DNA from 3 places in the Serratia sp. DFXYC6 genome. Region 1 is predicted to be linked to each of the others. Evidence: predicted binding sites of a transcription regulator. Region 1 holds the regulator's gene; each other region holds the start of a gene.

The links. The regulator Fur, encoded in region 1, represses iron uptake genes when iron is present. The targets are predictions, from matches to a motif close to ATAATAATGAGAACNACTATCAA.
Region 2: the regulator Fur is predicted to act here: its motif matches at 2,524-2,546, upstream of fes (enterochelin esterase).
Region 3: the regulator Fur is predicted to act here: its motif matches at 1,469-1,491, upstream of sodA (superoxide dismutase [Mn]).

What each region holds. Positions count from the first base shown of each region.
Region 1 covers NZ_JBXUNV010000004.1:45,104-50,086, forward strand. The annotation lists gene pgm (phosphoglucomutase (alpha-D-glucose-1,6-bisphosphate-dependent)) at 1-23, opposite strand, end outside; gene seqA (replication initiation negative regulator SeqA) at 101-643, opposite strand; gene ybfF (esterase) at 868-1,641, shown strand; gene ybfE (LexA regulated protein) at 1,898-2,185, shown strand; gene fldA (flavodoxin FldA) at 2,441-2,980, shown strand; gene fur (ferric iron uptake transcriptional regulator) at 3,310-3,756, shown strand; gene AC2CGQ_RS19220 (beta-N-acetylhexosaminidase) at 4,005-4,983, opposite strand, start outside.
Region 2 covers NZ_JBXUNV010000001.1:1,486,436-1,491,418, forward strand. The annotation lists gene AC2CGQ_RS07215 (TonB-dependent siderophore receptor) at 206-2,395, opposite strand; gene fes (enterochelin esterase) at 2,596-3,903, shown strand; gene AC2CGQ_RS07225 (MbtH family protein) at 3,933-4,157, shown strand; gene AC2CGQ_RS07230 (amino acid adenylation domain-containing protein) at 4,208-4,983, shown strand, end outside.
Region 3 covers NZ_JBXUNV010000005.1:91,794-96,776, forward strand. The annotation lists gene AC2CGQ_RS21480 (methyl-accepting chemotaxis protein) at 1-644, opposite strand, end outside; gene sodA (superoxide dismutase [Mn]) at 770-1,390, opposite strand; gene fdnG (formate dehydrogenase-N subunit alpha) at 1,807-4,854, shown strand; gene fdxH (formate dehydrogenase subunit beta) at 4,867-4,983, shown strand, end outside.

The DNA.
Region 1 (4,983 bases):
CCGGCACGTGGATTATTCGCCATCGACATATCTCCCTCATCCCTGTCGGTGACCGGGCAAATACGTCGCGCACGGCCATCATGACGGGCTGTTCGCTAAATTAGACGGTACCGCAAACTTTCTCGATCAGTTCCGCCGGGAACTGCATCGCCTGCATGATGTGTTCGATCATGCTGCGTTTGCGGCCGGTATTGGTATTGGTGATCACCCAGTAAGGGGTGCCAGGCACATGCTTCGGCTTGGTATGCGTGCCGTTGGCCAGCAGGGTCTGCTGATCGCCGGCGAAATAGGTGCGGGTACGGCCGGTCAACGCCTCGGTGGCGGCGGCAAAACCGGCGGCATCGAGGGTGTACAGCGTGGACAGCACCAGCATGAAACGGTTGACCGCTTTATTCTGCTCGGCGTATTCATCCGACAGCAGCAGTTCACGCACGGCGCGTACGCGATCGCGCGGACGCTGAACCGGCGCCGCTTTTTCCAGCTCGACGGACTGCGACGCACTGGCGGCAGGCAACGCGCGCGCCGGCTGCCCGGCGGTGAATTTCAACATGCGGCGTAAAATATCGGACGCGCTTTCACCGATGTGTTGCGTGTGGCTGGCAATATAACGGTAAAGCTCTTCGTCGACTTCAATAGTTTTCATCTTTATCCAATACTGTTTTTTCTACTTAGAACCTGAAGCCAGATCCTGCATTCAAGCCATGGGATTATAAGGTTAAAAGCGCTGGGGCGAACACAACAATGTGCCTCCGGACGGCAAATGCAGACTAATACCTATAGCCGGCACTGCCAAGCCCGCGCCGCGAAAATTCCGCATGATTCATCGTGCGATTCAATCATGATACCCTAATCTGAATCTCTCTCTGTATGAACTTCGCCATGAAATTACATTATCAACTGCTGGCCGCCGAGTCAGACGCGCTGCCGGTGCTGCTGATCCACGGGCTGTTCGGCAATCTCGACAACCTGGGCGTGCTGGCGCGCGATCTGCATAAACAGCACAGTGTGATCAAGGTCGATCTGCGCAACCACGGCCTCTCCCCGCGCGCCGACGACATGAACTACCCCGCCATGGCGCAAGATCTGCTGGCGCTGCTCGACGAACTGCAGCTGGAGAAAGCGATCGTCATCGGCCACTCGATGGGCGGCAAAGCGGCGATGGCGCTGACCGCCATCGCGCCCGAGCGCATCGCCAAGCTGATCGTCATCGACGTCGCGCCGGTGGATTACCAGACCCGACGCCATGACGAGATCTTCGCCGCGCTGAAGGCCGTCAGCGCCGCCGGCATTACCCAGCGCCAGGCGGCCGCCCAGTTGATGCGCGACTACCTGCAGGAAGAAGGCGTGATCCAGTTCCTGCTGAAGTCCTTCCATAACGGTGAATGGCGCTTCAACCTGCCGGTGCTGATCGAACGCTACGAAGACATCACCGGCTGGCAGGAAGTCCCGGCCTGGCCACACCCGACCCTGTTCATTCGCGGCGGCCTGTCGCCGTACGTGCAGGACAGCTACCGTGCAGACATCGCCCGCCAATTCCCGCAGGCACGCGCGCACGTCGTCGCCGGCACCGGCCATTGGGTGCACGCCGAAAAACCGGAAGCGGTGCTGCGCGCCATCCACCGTTTCCTCGGCGAAGCCTGAAAAACGCGCTCACCTGGCGAAAAAACGCGCTAAAGATAACGGCTTAGCGCGTTTAGCCCGCAGTTAGGCATTGTCGCCGCTCCATCTGCTGGGGTAATATGGCGCGCTATAATTTTGCCGCCGCGCCAGCGCGTTCGCGAACGCCGGTTCGGGGGTAAATTTGGGTTAGGGTTTATTGGCCCGAAGTGTGTTAACCGATGCCTCCGGAAGCGTGCGAGCGCTTTTTGATGCAAACTCCCTTGCAGTACCGCTACCTATGGCAAAAGAACAAACGGATCGCACGACGCTGGATCTGTTCGCAGATGAACGCCGTCCGGGGCGCCCGAAAACCAACCCGCTTTCCCGCGATGAACAGCTTAGAATCAATAAGCGCAATCAGTTACGGCGCGATAAAGTGCGCGGATTGCGGCGCGTAGAGCTGAAAATCAACGCGGATGCGGTGGACGCCCTGAACAAACTGGCGGAACAGCGCAACATCAGCCGCAGCGAACTCATCGAGCAGATGCTGTTGGCGCAACTGGCGGAAGAACAGCCGGAACATTGATCTCTTCGGCCGCACGCGCGGCGCGGCGTTAAGGACAACGCCGGATCGACCACGCTTTTCTTCATCCTTCGGCATCGCATAAATGCGATAAAACCCCGGCGCCACTTTCTGGCATGATACGCATTTACCGGTAAGAGACTGCGCCTGTCGGCGCCCGCCACCGTGGCGAAAGGCTCTTGCCATGGCATCATTTTAATCGGCGGCAGTGCCGGCGCCGAGTAATGCAATTAATTGAATTTAAAGGTTATACGCGATATGGCTACTGTAGGCATTTTCTTTGGCAGCGACACTGGCAATACCGAAAACATTGCCAAAATGATCCAGAAAATTCTCCAGAAACAGTTTGGCGACGACGTCTCTGAAGTGCACGACATCGCCAAAAGCAGCAAAGAAGACCTGGAAGGGTTCGATATCCTGCTGCTGGGTATCCCGACCTGGTACTACGGTGAAGCGCAGTGTGACTGGGACGATTTCTTCCCGACGCTGGAAGAAGTCGATTTCAACGGCAAACTGGTGGCGCTGTTCGGCTGCGGCGACCAGGAAGACTACGCGGAATACTTCTGTGACGCGATGGGCACCATCCGCGACATCATCGAACCGCGCGGCGCGGCCATCGTGGGCCACTGGCCGACCAAAGGCTACCACTTCGAAGCTTCCAAAGGCCTGGCGGACGACAACCACTTCATCGGTCTGGCGATCGACGAAGACCGTCAGCCGGAGCTGACCAATGAGCGCGTCGACGCCTGGGTCAAACAGATTGTCGAAGAGCTGAGCCTGGCCGATATCGTCGGCTAAACGCCGGGACTGGCGAAAGGTTGAACAAAGGCCCTGTAAAGTGCATAGTGTGCCGACAGGGCCGTCATCGGCAACAGGGATTGCTGCGATAGAAGCTACAGATTTGTAACTTCCCACCCCGTCACGGTAGACTGAGATATCGGTTTATCCCATCCATCAAGGCGTTGCATGCAAAACATGCAATAGTGCAATTATATCTTTGTTAACAACCGGCGGTTTCCATTTAGTACAACCGGTTCTATAATGAGACGCATTAACTCTTTGTGCCGACCGATGCCACAGGCGAGTACGCCTCAACTTGATTAGCATAGTAACAGGACTGAATTCGCATGACCGACAACAACATCGCATTGAAGAAGGCCGGCTTAAAAGTCACGCTTCCGCGACTCAAAATCCTGGAAGTACTGCAAAATCCGGAATGCCATCACGTCAGTGCGGAAGATTTGTACAAAAAACTGATTGATATGGGCGAAGAGATCGGCCTGGCAACGGTTTATCGCGTACTGAACCAGTTTGACGATGCGGGCATTGTGACACGTCACAACTTCGAAGGCGGCAAGTCCGTGTTCGAGCTGACCCAACAGCATCACCACGATCACCTGATTTGCCTGGACTGCGGCAAAGTGATCGAATTCAGCGACGAATCCATCGAAGTGCGCCAGCGTGATATCGCCAAGCAGCACGGCATCAAGCTTACCAACCACAGTCTGTACCTGTACGGCCACTGTGAAACCGGTGACTGCCGCGAAGACGAAACGCTGCACGACAAGAAATAAGCCTCACCGGCTATGAGAAACCGCCTCACATTGAGGCGGTTTTTTTATGCCCGCCGTACAACGGGCAAAAAAATCCCCGGGCAAGCCGGGGAAAGATCATGTCATGAAATACTACAATTGCAGCGGCACTGCGACTCCACGTACTGCTCTCACTTCAACATCCGCCCCACGCCGGCACGCGCGGGGGCGAACGCATTCCCCCTTCGTTAAGCGGCCCGCCGCCATGACGACAGGCCGATGTGCCGGGCTTAGACCTTCTCGGCGCGGCTGTAACGTTTACCGTCCGGGCTGACCGAGCGCACCTGTACTTCGCCGGAGACCGCCGGTTTGGCCTTGGCATCATAGCGCTGCCACTGCTTACCGCCGTCGGTGGAGTACTCGATGCCCAATCCCGGCAGCGCGATATTCGCTTCCAGCTTGCCGCCCGCCACGCGCGCGCCCGGCACCGGCAGACGGTAAGCGACGCCGCCTTTGTCCAGCTTGGCCAGTTCTCGTTGGCCCAGGATATTGGCGAAGCGCAACCAGTCTTTCTCCAGCGCCTTGGTGTCGACAAAGTGGGTTTCCCCGCCTTTGTATTCACGGCCGGCGCGATAGTCCTGCTCCCAACCGGCTCGGTGCCAGGCGCGTTCCGCCACCGACAGCGCGCGCGGGAAGATCATGTATTCCATCTGCGGATCGGTGCGCTGGGTTTCGCTCCACAGCTGAGCGGACAGACCGTAGGCGCCCGGCCACGGCTTGTCGCTTTTGGCGTTAAAGTGGTTGCCGTCGCGGTCGACCGAGGTTTCCGCGTTCTGCGGCATGTTGTCCGGCGCGAAGCTGAACACCTTGCGCTCGTCGCTGAAGCGGGTGCCCCAGTAGTAACCACGCTCGTCCGGGTTCACCTCGTAAGGGAAGTCCATGTAGACGTAGTCCGGGTTGGAGACCACCACTTCATATCCTTTGTTGGCCCAGTCGTTGACGCTATCGAAACCGCCCCAGTACAACGTATCCCAGAAGTTGACGCCCACGCGCGAGGTGGCGAACGCCTTTGCGTTCTCGGCGTCTTTCAAGCCGTCTTGCCAGGCCTGCATTCTGTCGATGCCGTGCGCCTTCACCAGCTTGCTGACCTCCTGGCCGAAGTAGCTCGGCAGGTGTTCCATGTCGGCCACCTTGCCTTCTTTGATCATCGTCTGGCAAACCTGCGACTTGGCCCACGGCTTGTCTTCGTTGCTCTGGTCGATGATGCCT
Region 2 (4,983 bases), on a different contig from region 1:
CTATGGCGGAGGGAGGGCAGTTGGCAAAGCCAACCGTCTGATAGGGCAAAGGCGCGGGTTGCAAGGGACCGCGCCTACGGTCCCTTGCTCGGTCGAGGCGCATGAGTTTCATGGTGCATCTCACATTTATCGACCGAAATACGTCACCAATACCTTCAGAAAAACGCTAACTGACACGCATTACGGCGCTGGCCGCCCATTTTCGTTACCAGCGGTAGTTGACCGAAGCGATAATGCTGCGGCCGCTGCCGTAGAAGCAGGCGTACTCGCCGCTGCACGACGAAACGTATTTCTTGTCCGTCAGGTTCTGCACGTTGAGCTGCAGCGCAGCGCCGCGCAGCGCCGACGAAGCCTGACCGAGGTCATACTTCACCATGGCGTCGTACAGCGTGTAGTGCGGCACGTCGTACTGGCCGGTGGCGTCGGCCGGCGCATCGCCGATGTAACGCACGCCGCTGCCGACGGTCAGGCCGTTGAGCGCGCCGCTCAGGAAGCTGTAGCTGCCCCAGGCGGACGCCGCGTGGCGCGGGATGCCCGCCGGGCTGTGGCCGATTTCGTCCGCCGAGTTGGAGTCTTTGGTCACTACGTCGGTGTAGGTATAGGCGGCGGTCAGCTTGATCGCCGGCGTCGGCTGAGCGTGCACTTCCGCCTCAATCCCCTTGGATTTCACCTCGCCAATCTGCTCATAGGCGGAGGTGAGACGGTTATAGGACGCCACGTTGCGCTGGGTAATATCGAACCAGGAGAGGGTCAGCAGGGTATTGCCGCCCGGGATCTGGTACTTCACGCCCACCTCGGTCTGTTTGCCGGTGGTCGGCTTGAGCGGATCGGCGCCCGGCGCGCTCGGATACAGGTTAGGATCGAACGAGGTGCTGTAGCTGACATACGGCGAAATGCCGTTGTCGAAGGCGTAGAGCAGGCCCGCGCGGCCGGTGAACTGGGCATCGTTGTAGGTCTGCTCTTTGCCGCCGGCGGTGCGATCGCGGGTGTTGACCTGCGACCAGTCCTGGCGGCCGGACAGCAGCAGGTTCCAGTTATTCCACTCCAGCTGATCCTGCAGATACACCCCGACCTGATTCAGCGTCTTCAATTCGCTGGAAACCAGCGTCAGCGCGCTGCCATCAATGCTGGGGCGAACCGGATTGGCCCAGTCGATCGGGTAATCGTTGCCGCGATCGCGATACATCTTCGAATCGCTATGGCTGTAGCGGTAATCCAGCCCGCCCAGCACGGTGTGCTTCACCTCGCCGGTATCGAACAGGCCCTTCAGCTGGTTATCCACGCCAAACTCGTTGGTCATCTGCGTTTCATGCTGCGCCCTGCGCGTCACGGTGTGGTCGTTAACGTCAGAATTTACGTTATAGACCAGATATTTATAGTCTTCATCGCGGTGAGTGAAGCGCAGGTTCTGGGTAAACGACAGCGCATCGCTGAAGTTGTGCTCGAGGCTGTAACCGATCGACGCCTGCTCGCGCCGCGATTTGTTGAAGCTGGGCTCGCTGACGTTGAAGTCATAGGGCACATAGCCCGCGCTGGTCGGGAACAGCGTGCCGGCACGCGGCAGGAAGTTGCGCGACCCGGCTTTCGGATCGTTCTGGTAGCTGGTCAGCAGCGTAAAGCTGGTGTCTTCGTTCGGCAGCCAGGTGAAGGCCGGCGCGATGGCCACCCGTTGCTGCTTGCTGTCTTTGACGAACTCGTGCTCGGTTCTGGCGATACCGTTCAGGCGATAGAACAGGGTGTTGTCGTCGTTGAGTTTGCCGCCGAAATCGAACGCCGTTTCCGCCAGATGGCGGTTGCCGGTGCTGAATTTGACTTCGTGAATGCTCTGGGCGGTAGGGCGTTTACTGGTCATCACCACCACGCCGCCGGGGCTGACCTGGCCGTACAGCACGCCGGCCGGGCCGTGCACCATCTCCACGCGCTCCAGCAGCCAGGGGTCGATCTGCCCGGCGCCGCCATTTTGGCTCGAGAGGCCAAAGTGCAGGCCGTCGAGCAGTTTGGGCGCATAGCGGAAGCCGCGGCTGATCACTTCGTCATTGCGGTTGGAGTTGCCGCGGTAGGTGGTGATCACCCCGCTGGTGTAGTTCAGCGCGTCGGCGACCGACGCCGGCTCCTGGTCGTTCATTTGCTCGCGCGTGACCACCGAGATGGACTGCGGCGTCTTGCGCAGAGAGGCGGCGGTCTTGGTGCCGGCGGCGCTCTCTTTGGCGACGATCCCTTTGACCGGCGCGGTCACGCTGTTTTGCGCGTCGGCGGTCACCAAAATCGTTTCGTCCGCTGCCGCAGACGCGTGTTGCGCCAAGGGCAATAACGCCAGCGCCGATCCCAGCAACAGACGCCTGGCGGACATCGCCTCCGCATTCCCGTTAGCTATCCCTTTGTTTTTAATCTTCATTATCTCTCCTGCATACCTGCGTTGTGTGTTATGCCACCCTGATAAACCCCGAAATATCGACGAGCGGTATTCACCCGTCGACGCGGAGACGCCGTATGTGTACGACGGTAAAAATCCGACAAATAGTATTGAAAATGATAATGAGTATCAATACGATTGTCAGGTTTTGTAAAAATCACTCATGTTATGTAAGGGGCGCTATGGAGTTTTTGCCGGAAAAGAGGCCAGGAAACGACCTTGAGGGATTGGCGGCGCAATGGCTGCGTGAAGAGGCGGCAGGGCAATCCGCGTGGTGGCAAAAGGTTGCCGCGCAGGGCACGCCCATCGTCGACGCGCTCGACGAACGCCACGTCAAAATGACCTGGCTATGGCGCGACCCCGCCGGCGATGAACGGCACTCGCCGATATGCCGCGTTTACGCCGATATCAACGGCATTACCGATCACCACAGCACGTCCCCCAGCAGCCTGACCAGGCTCCCCGGCACCGACGTTTGGTACGGCTCGGCCGTTATCGATCGCCGCTGGCGCGGCAGCTACAGCCTGATCCCCATTACCGAGCGAGATCTCCCCCCCGTCTTCAGCGATGACGAAACGTTACGCGACCGCCAGCAGCGTGCCTGGTGGGTATCGCTGTTCCCGTTGGCGATCGCCGATCCGCTGAATCGCCTCTCGCTGGGGCCGTCTCATCGCCCGCGGCCCGTATCCCTGGCGCAAGGACCGGATGCAGACGATCAAAGCGCCTGGCAGGCTGCCGATCGGCCGCTGGATGAGGCGCGGCTACAGCGATTTCAGTGGCACAGCGAACGGCTGGGTAACCAGCGGCGCGTTTGGCTGTATGCCAGCGGCGACGCGGCGGTGAAAGCGAACCGCCCGCTGGTGCTGCTGCTCGACGGCCAAAACTGGATCGAAAGGCATGCGCTGCTGCCGGTGATCGAGAACGAAACCGCAAAAGGGCAGTTGCCGCCCGCGTGCTGGTTGCTGATCGATGCGATCGATGGTGAATACCGGGAAAACGAGCTGCCCTGCAACGCCGTCTTCTGGCAGGCGGTGATCGACGAACTGCTGCCGCAGGCGCAGCGCCGCGAAGCGTTCAGCGAGACTGGGGCGCGCACCGTGGTCGCCGGCCAGAGCTACGGCGGGCTGGCGGCGTTATACGCCGGTTTGCACTGGCCAGAGCGCTTCGGCCACGTGCTGAGCCAGTCCGGCTCTTTCTGGTGGCCTACGGTGCAATTTGTGACCCAGTTCGAAAAACGCCACGAACTGGAGGAAGGCTGGCTGATACGCCAGGTTCGGCAGCGCAACGCGGCGGCACCCAAGCTCACCGTGATCCAACAGGCCGGCGATCGGGAGGCGGACATCGAATTCGTCAATCGCCAGATGCACCAGGCGCTGACGGCGGCCGGGCACCGCACCGACTACCGCGTGTATTCCGGCGGACATGACTCGCTCTGCTGGCGCGGCGGCCTGGTGGACGGCGTGCGCCGGCTGCTTTCCGCAATGAAGTAATCCCACATTTTGACAGACAGGTAATGCAAATGACTCAGGAACAACAAAACCCGTTCGATGACGAAAGCCTCCGTTTCTCCGTGCTGGTCAACGCGCAGCAGCAGTATTCGCTGTGGCCGCAGTTTGCCGATACGCCGCAGGGGTGGCGCGTGCTGATGGGGCCGGCGTCGCGCGGCGAGTGCATCGACTACATCGAAACGCACTGGCAGGACATGCGGCCGGCGGCGCTGAAAGCGGCGGATGCGGCGCGTTAAGCGCCAGGCAGTCAATCGATATATTCCGTTTGAGGGAAAGGACAGACACCATGTCAGAAACGCTTTCTTTACCGGATACTCAGGTCGAGTATCGGGATTATCCGCTGGTTGCTGCGCAACCGGGGATCTGGATCGCCGACCAAATCGCGCTGCGCCGCAACAGCTTCGCCGTGGCGCACTACACCGAACTGCACGGCGCTATCGATCGTTCGGCGCTGGAGCGCGCGATCCGTCAGGGGCTGGCCGAAGCGGATACGGTTCAGGCGCGATTCTTTGAGGCGCAGGACGGCCAGCCGGTGCAGCGTTTACCGCTGATAGCCGATCCCGCACGCGTGCATGCGCCGGAGTGGTTCGATTTCAGCGCGCGGCCGGACGCCGAGCAGGCGGCGCTGGCGCTGATGAACGACGATCTGGCGCAGGATCTGCCGGCGGACGGCGAACGACCGCTCTATCGCCATGCGGTGATCCGCGTCAGCGCCGATCGCTGGTTCTGGTACCAGCGCTTTCATCATCTGACCCTGGACGGCTTCAGCTTCGAGGCCATCACCCGTCGGATCGCCGATATCTATCGCGCGCTGCGTCACGGGCTGTCGCCGGCGGCATCGCCGTTTACCCCGTTCGGCAAGGTGGTGGAAGAGTATCAGCAATGGCAAACGTCGCCGGCGCGCCGGCGGGCGGCCGAGTTCTGGCAACAGCATCTGCGCGATTTGCCGTCGCCGCTGTCGTTATCGACGGAGAGTCGGGAGGTTGAACCGGGCGCCCGGCCGCTCAAACAGGCGCTGGTGCTGCCGGAATCGCTGTTTGACGAAGCGCTGCGCGATGGCGC
Region 3 (4,983 bases), on a different contig from region 1:
CTGACCCGGCGGCTCAGGGCGTTGGCCGCGTCGCGCGCGTCATCGATGGCCGCCATCAGCGGCGCTTCGGTTTCCTTGTTCAGGCTCAGCAGCAGGCCGCGCGCGCCGTAGCGCACCTGGGTCAGCTTCTGGTTCAGTTGGATGAAGGCCAGTTGCAGATCGCCGTTGGTCAGCTGGCGCTCCACCTGGCTCAGGCTGGCCTGCACTTCCGACATGTTCCAGCTCTGGCGCACGGCGTCTTTCGCCGAGACCGCTTGCTCAAAGACTTTTTGCTGCTGCTGATATTCCCCGATCAGCGTCACCAGACGCTGCAGATCCTTGCGGCTTTGGGCGTCCCAGTCCAGCGCCTGCCCCTGATCTATCAGTTTGACGGCGTTATCGATATTGGCGCGGTTGTTCTGCAGATACTCCGGCTGGTAGGTCTGGCCGTACATGGCGCGGTTGTATTTGGCCTGGTTGATCTCCTCGTTCAGCCGGTTGCTGAAGTCGATGCGATCGGCGCGGGATTCGATGATGTGCAGGTATTGCGCCCCGGTGCCGGCGATGACGACCGCCAACAGTAGCAACAGCGCGAAGCCGAGACCGAGCTTTTTACCTACGGTGAGATGGGTGAACTTTCCTGCCAATGCTTGCAATGCCGCCATAGCGTTTTTCCTTCTCCGGGCGAACGTCAATTGAACAAACCATCGGCAGGAAGTGGTCAAACTTTAGCGGATTTCAGGCAAAAAAATACCCGCCGGCGGCGGGCATCTTCATCAACGGGAGCGAATTACTTCTTCGCGGCGAAGCGCGCGGCGGCTTCATCCCAGTTGACCACGTTCCAGAACGCCTTGATGTAGTCAGGGCGTTTGTTCTGATATTTCAGGTAGTAAGCGTGTTCCCACACGTCCAGGCCGATGATTGGGAAACCGGAAGCGCCGGCGACGGCTTCGCCCATCAGCGGGCTGTCCTGGTTGGCGGTAGACACTACGGCCAGCTTGCCGTCTTTCAGCACCAGCCAGGCCCAACCGGAACCGAAGCGGGTGGCTGCGGCTTTCTCGAACTCTTCCTGGAATTTCTCAACGCTGCCGAAATCGCGCTCGATGGCCGCTTTCAGATCGCCGCCCAGCGTGGTGCCGGTTTTCAGGTTTTTCCAGAAGAAGCTGTGGTTGGCGTGGCCGCCGGCGTTGTTGCGCATGAAGGTGCGTTTGTCGGCAGGCACTTTATCCAGATCCTGGATCAGCTCTTCAACGCTGTATTTGGCCAGCTCAGGGTAGGCTTCCAGCACGGTGTTGGCGTTGTTGACGTAGGTCTGGTGGTGTTTGGTGTGATGGATTTCCATCGTCTGCTTGTCGAAATGCGGTTCCAGTGCGTCGTAAGCGTAAGGCAGGGATGGCAGTGAATAACTCATAATCATCATCTCCAGTGGTGTATGGGCGGCGCAAAGGGCGAGCACCGCGTAAGCAGTCGGATCATTATAGTTAATTAAATGATATTGAAAATGATTATCAATGCCCTGTGAACTGTGTGGTTAATGAACAAATCGTTGCGTTAACATGCTGATAGAAGAGGGCGCTGGGGTGCCGCGTCGAACCGCCGCCCCGGCGCGTTGGTTACTCTCTATACTGTAGGGAGCGCCAACGCCGAAATGTATCGAAATGTGCCAATGCGTTCACTGAATGAGCACGAGTGTGTAACAACCACAAGCACGCTGTGGTAATATGGCCGGCGTTCGTAGCAAGCATAACAACAGTGACATTCGCGTTTGCCGCGCTAGCGGGCAGGCGCATTTGAACAATGTGACAATCGAGAGTAAAGGAGACCCCCATGCAGGTCAGCAGAAGGCAGTTCTTTAAGATCTGCGCTGGCGGTATGGCAGGAACGACGGTGGCCGCGCTGGGCTTTGCCCCCGAAGTGGCGTTGGCGGAAACCCGGCAGTACAAACTGCTGCGCGCCCGCGAGACCCGTAATACCTGTACGTATTGTTCCGTCGGCTGTGGGCTGTTGATGTACAGCCTTGGTGATGGCGCCAAAAACGCCAAAGAAAGCATTTTCCATATCGAAGGGGATCCGGATCACCCGGTAAACCGCGGCGCGCTTTGCCCGAAAGGCGCCGGCCTGGTTGACTTCATCCACAGCGAAAGCCGCCTCAAGTACCCGGAATACCGGGCGCCAGGGTCGGACAAATGGCAGCGCATCAGCTGGGACGACGCCTTTACCCGCATCGCCAAGCTGGTGAAGGAAGACCGTGACGCCAACTTCATCAAAACCAACGACCAGGGCGTTACCGTCAACCGCTGGCTGACCACCGGCATGCTGTGCGCCTCGGCCGCCAGCAACGAAACCGGTTTTCTGTCGCAAAAATTTAGTCGCGCTCTCGGCATGCTTGCCGTAGACAACCAGGCGCGTGTCTGACACGGACCAACGGTAGCAAGTCTTGCTCCAACATTTGGTCGCGGTGCGATGACCAACCACTGGGTTGATATCAAGAACGCGAATTTGATTATCGTCATGGGCGGTAATGCGGCGGAAGCGCATCCGGTGGGGTTCCGCTGGGCGATGGAAGCCAAAATACACAACAATGCCAAGCTGATCGTGATCGATCCGCGCTTTACCCGAACCGCATCGGTGGCGGACTTCTACACGCCGATCCGCTCCGGGACCGACATCGCTTTCCTGTCGGGCGTGTTGCTGTATCTGATGACTAACAACAAATTTAACCGCGAATACGTCGAGGCCTACACCAACGCCAGCCTGCTGGTGCGGGAAGACTTTGCCTTCGAAGACGGCTTGTTCAGCGGCTACGACGCGGAAAACCGCAAGTACGACAAAACCACCTGGAACTACCAGTTCGACGAGAACGGCTTCGCCAAGCGCGACGTCACGCTGCAGGATCCGCGCTGCGTGTGGAACCTGCTGAAGCAGCACGTGAGCCGCTACACGCCTGACGTGGTGAGCAACATCTGCGGCACGCCGAAGGACGATTTCCTCAAGGTGTGCGAATACATCGCCGAAACCTGCGTGGCGGATAAGACCGCGTCGTTCCTGTACGCCCTGGGCTGGACTCAGCACTCGGTCGGCGCACAGAACATCCGCACCATGGCGATGATCCAGCTGCTGCTCGGCAACATGGGCATGGCGGGCGGCGGCGTCAACGCGCTGCGCGGCCACTCCAACATCCAGGGGCTGACCGATCTCGGCCTGCTGTCGCAGAGCTTGCCGGGCTACCTGACGCTGCCGTCGGAGAAACAGACCGATCTCGAGACCTACCTGAAGGCTAACACGCCGAAGGCGCTGCTGCCGGGCCAGGTGAACTACTGGGGCAACTACCCGAAATTCTTCGTCAGCATGATGAAGACCTTCTACGGCGACAAGGCGCAGAAGGACAACAGCTGGGGCTTTGACTGGTTGCCGAAGTGGGACAAAGGCTACGACGTGCTGCAGTACTTCGAGATGATGGCGCAGGGCAAGGTCAACGGCTACTTCTGCCAGGGCTTTAACCCGGTAGCGTCGTTCCCGAACAAAAACAAGGTGGTGGCTTCACTGTCCAAGCTGAAGTTCCTGGTGACCATCGATCCGTTGAACACCGAGACCTCCAACTTCTGGCAGAACCACGGCGAGTTCAACGAAGTGGATCCGTCGCAGATCCAGACCGAAGTGTTCCGCCTGCCGTCTACCTGCTTCGCCGAAGAGAACGGCTCGATCGTCAACTCCGGCCGCTGGCTGCAGTGGCACTGGAAAGGCGCGGACGCCCCGGGTGAAGCGCTGAACGACGGCGAGATCCTGGCGGGCATCTTCAGCCGCCTGCGCGAGATGTATGCGCGCGACGGTGGCGCGGTGCCTGAGCAGGTGCTGAACATGACCTGGGACTACCTGACGCCGGACAACCCGGCGCCGGAAGAGGTGGCGCAGGAGAACAACGGCAAGGCGCTGGCGGATCTGCTGGATGCCGACGGCAAAGTGCTGGTGAAAAAAGGCGAACTGCTCAGCTCGTTCGCGCAATTGCGCGACGACGGCACCACCGCCAGCGGCTGCTGGATCTTCGCCGGCAGCTGGACGCCGGCCGGCAACCAGATGGCGCGGCGCGACAACGCCGATCCGTCCGGCCTCGGCAATACGCTGGGCTGGGCCTGGGCATGGCCGCTCAACCGCCGCATTCTGTACAACCGCGCCTCGGCGGATCCGCAGGGTAAACCGTGGGATCCGAAACGCCAGCTGTTGGAGTGGGACGGCGCCAAGTGGGTCGGGGCCGATATCCCGGACTACAGCACCGCCGCGCCGGGCAGCGACGTCGGGCCGTTCATCATGCAGCCGGAAGGCATGGGCCGCCTGTTCGCCACCGACAAGATGGCGGAAGGGCCGTTCCCTGAACACTACGAGCCGTTCGAAACGCCGCTCGGCACCAACCCGCTGCACCCGAACGTGGTGTCCAACCCGGCGGCGCGCGTGTTCAAGGACGATCTGGCGGCGATGGGCAAATCCGACAAGTTCCCTTACGTCGGCACCACCTATCGTCTGACCGAGCACTTCCACTACTGGACCAAGCACGCGCGACTGAACGCCATCGCCCAGCCGGAACAGTTCGTGGAAATCGGCGAAAAGCTGGCGGAGAAGAAGGGCATCAAGCAGGGCGATACCGTGAAAGTCAGCTCCAACCGTGGCTACATCAAGGCCAAGGCGGTGGTGACCAAGCGTATTCGCACGCTGCAGGTGCACGGCCAGGAAGTCGACACCATCGGCATCCCGATCCACTGGGGTTACGAAGGGGTGGCGAAGAAAGGCTTTATCGCCAACACGCTGACGCCGTTCGTCGGCGACGCCAATACGCAAACGCCGGAGTTCAAGGCGTTCCTGGTCAACGTGGAAAAGGTGTAACGGAGACGAATTATGGCCATGCAATCTCAAGACATCATTCGTAAATCCGCCACCAATGGTTTCACGCCGGCGCCGCGCGCCCGTGACCACCAGGAAGAAGTGGCCAAACTGATCGATGTCACCACCTGT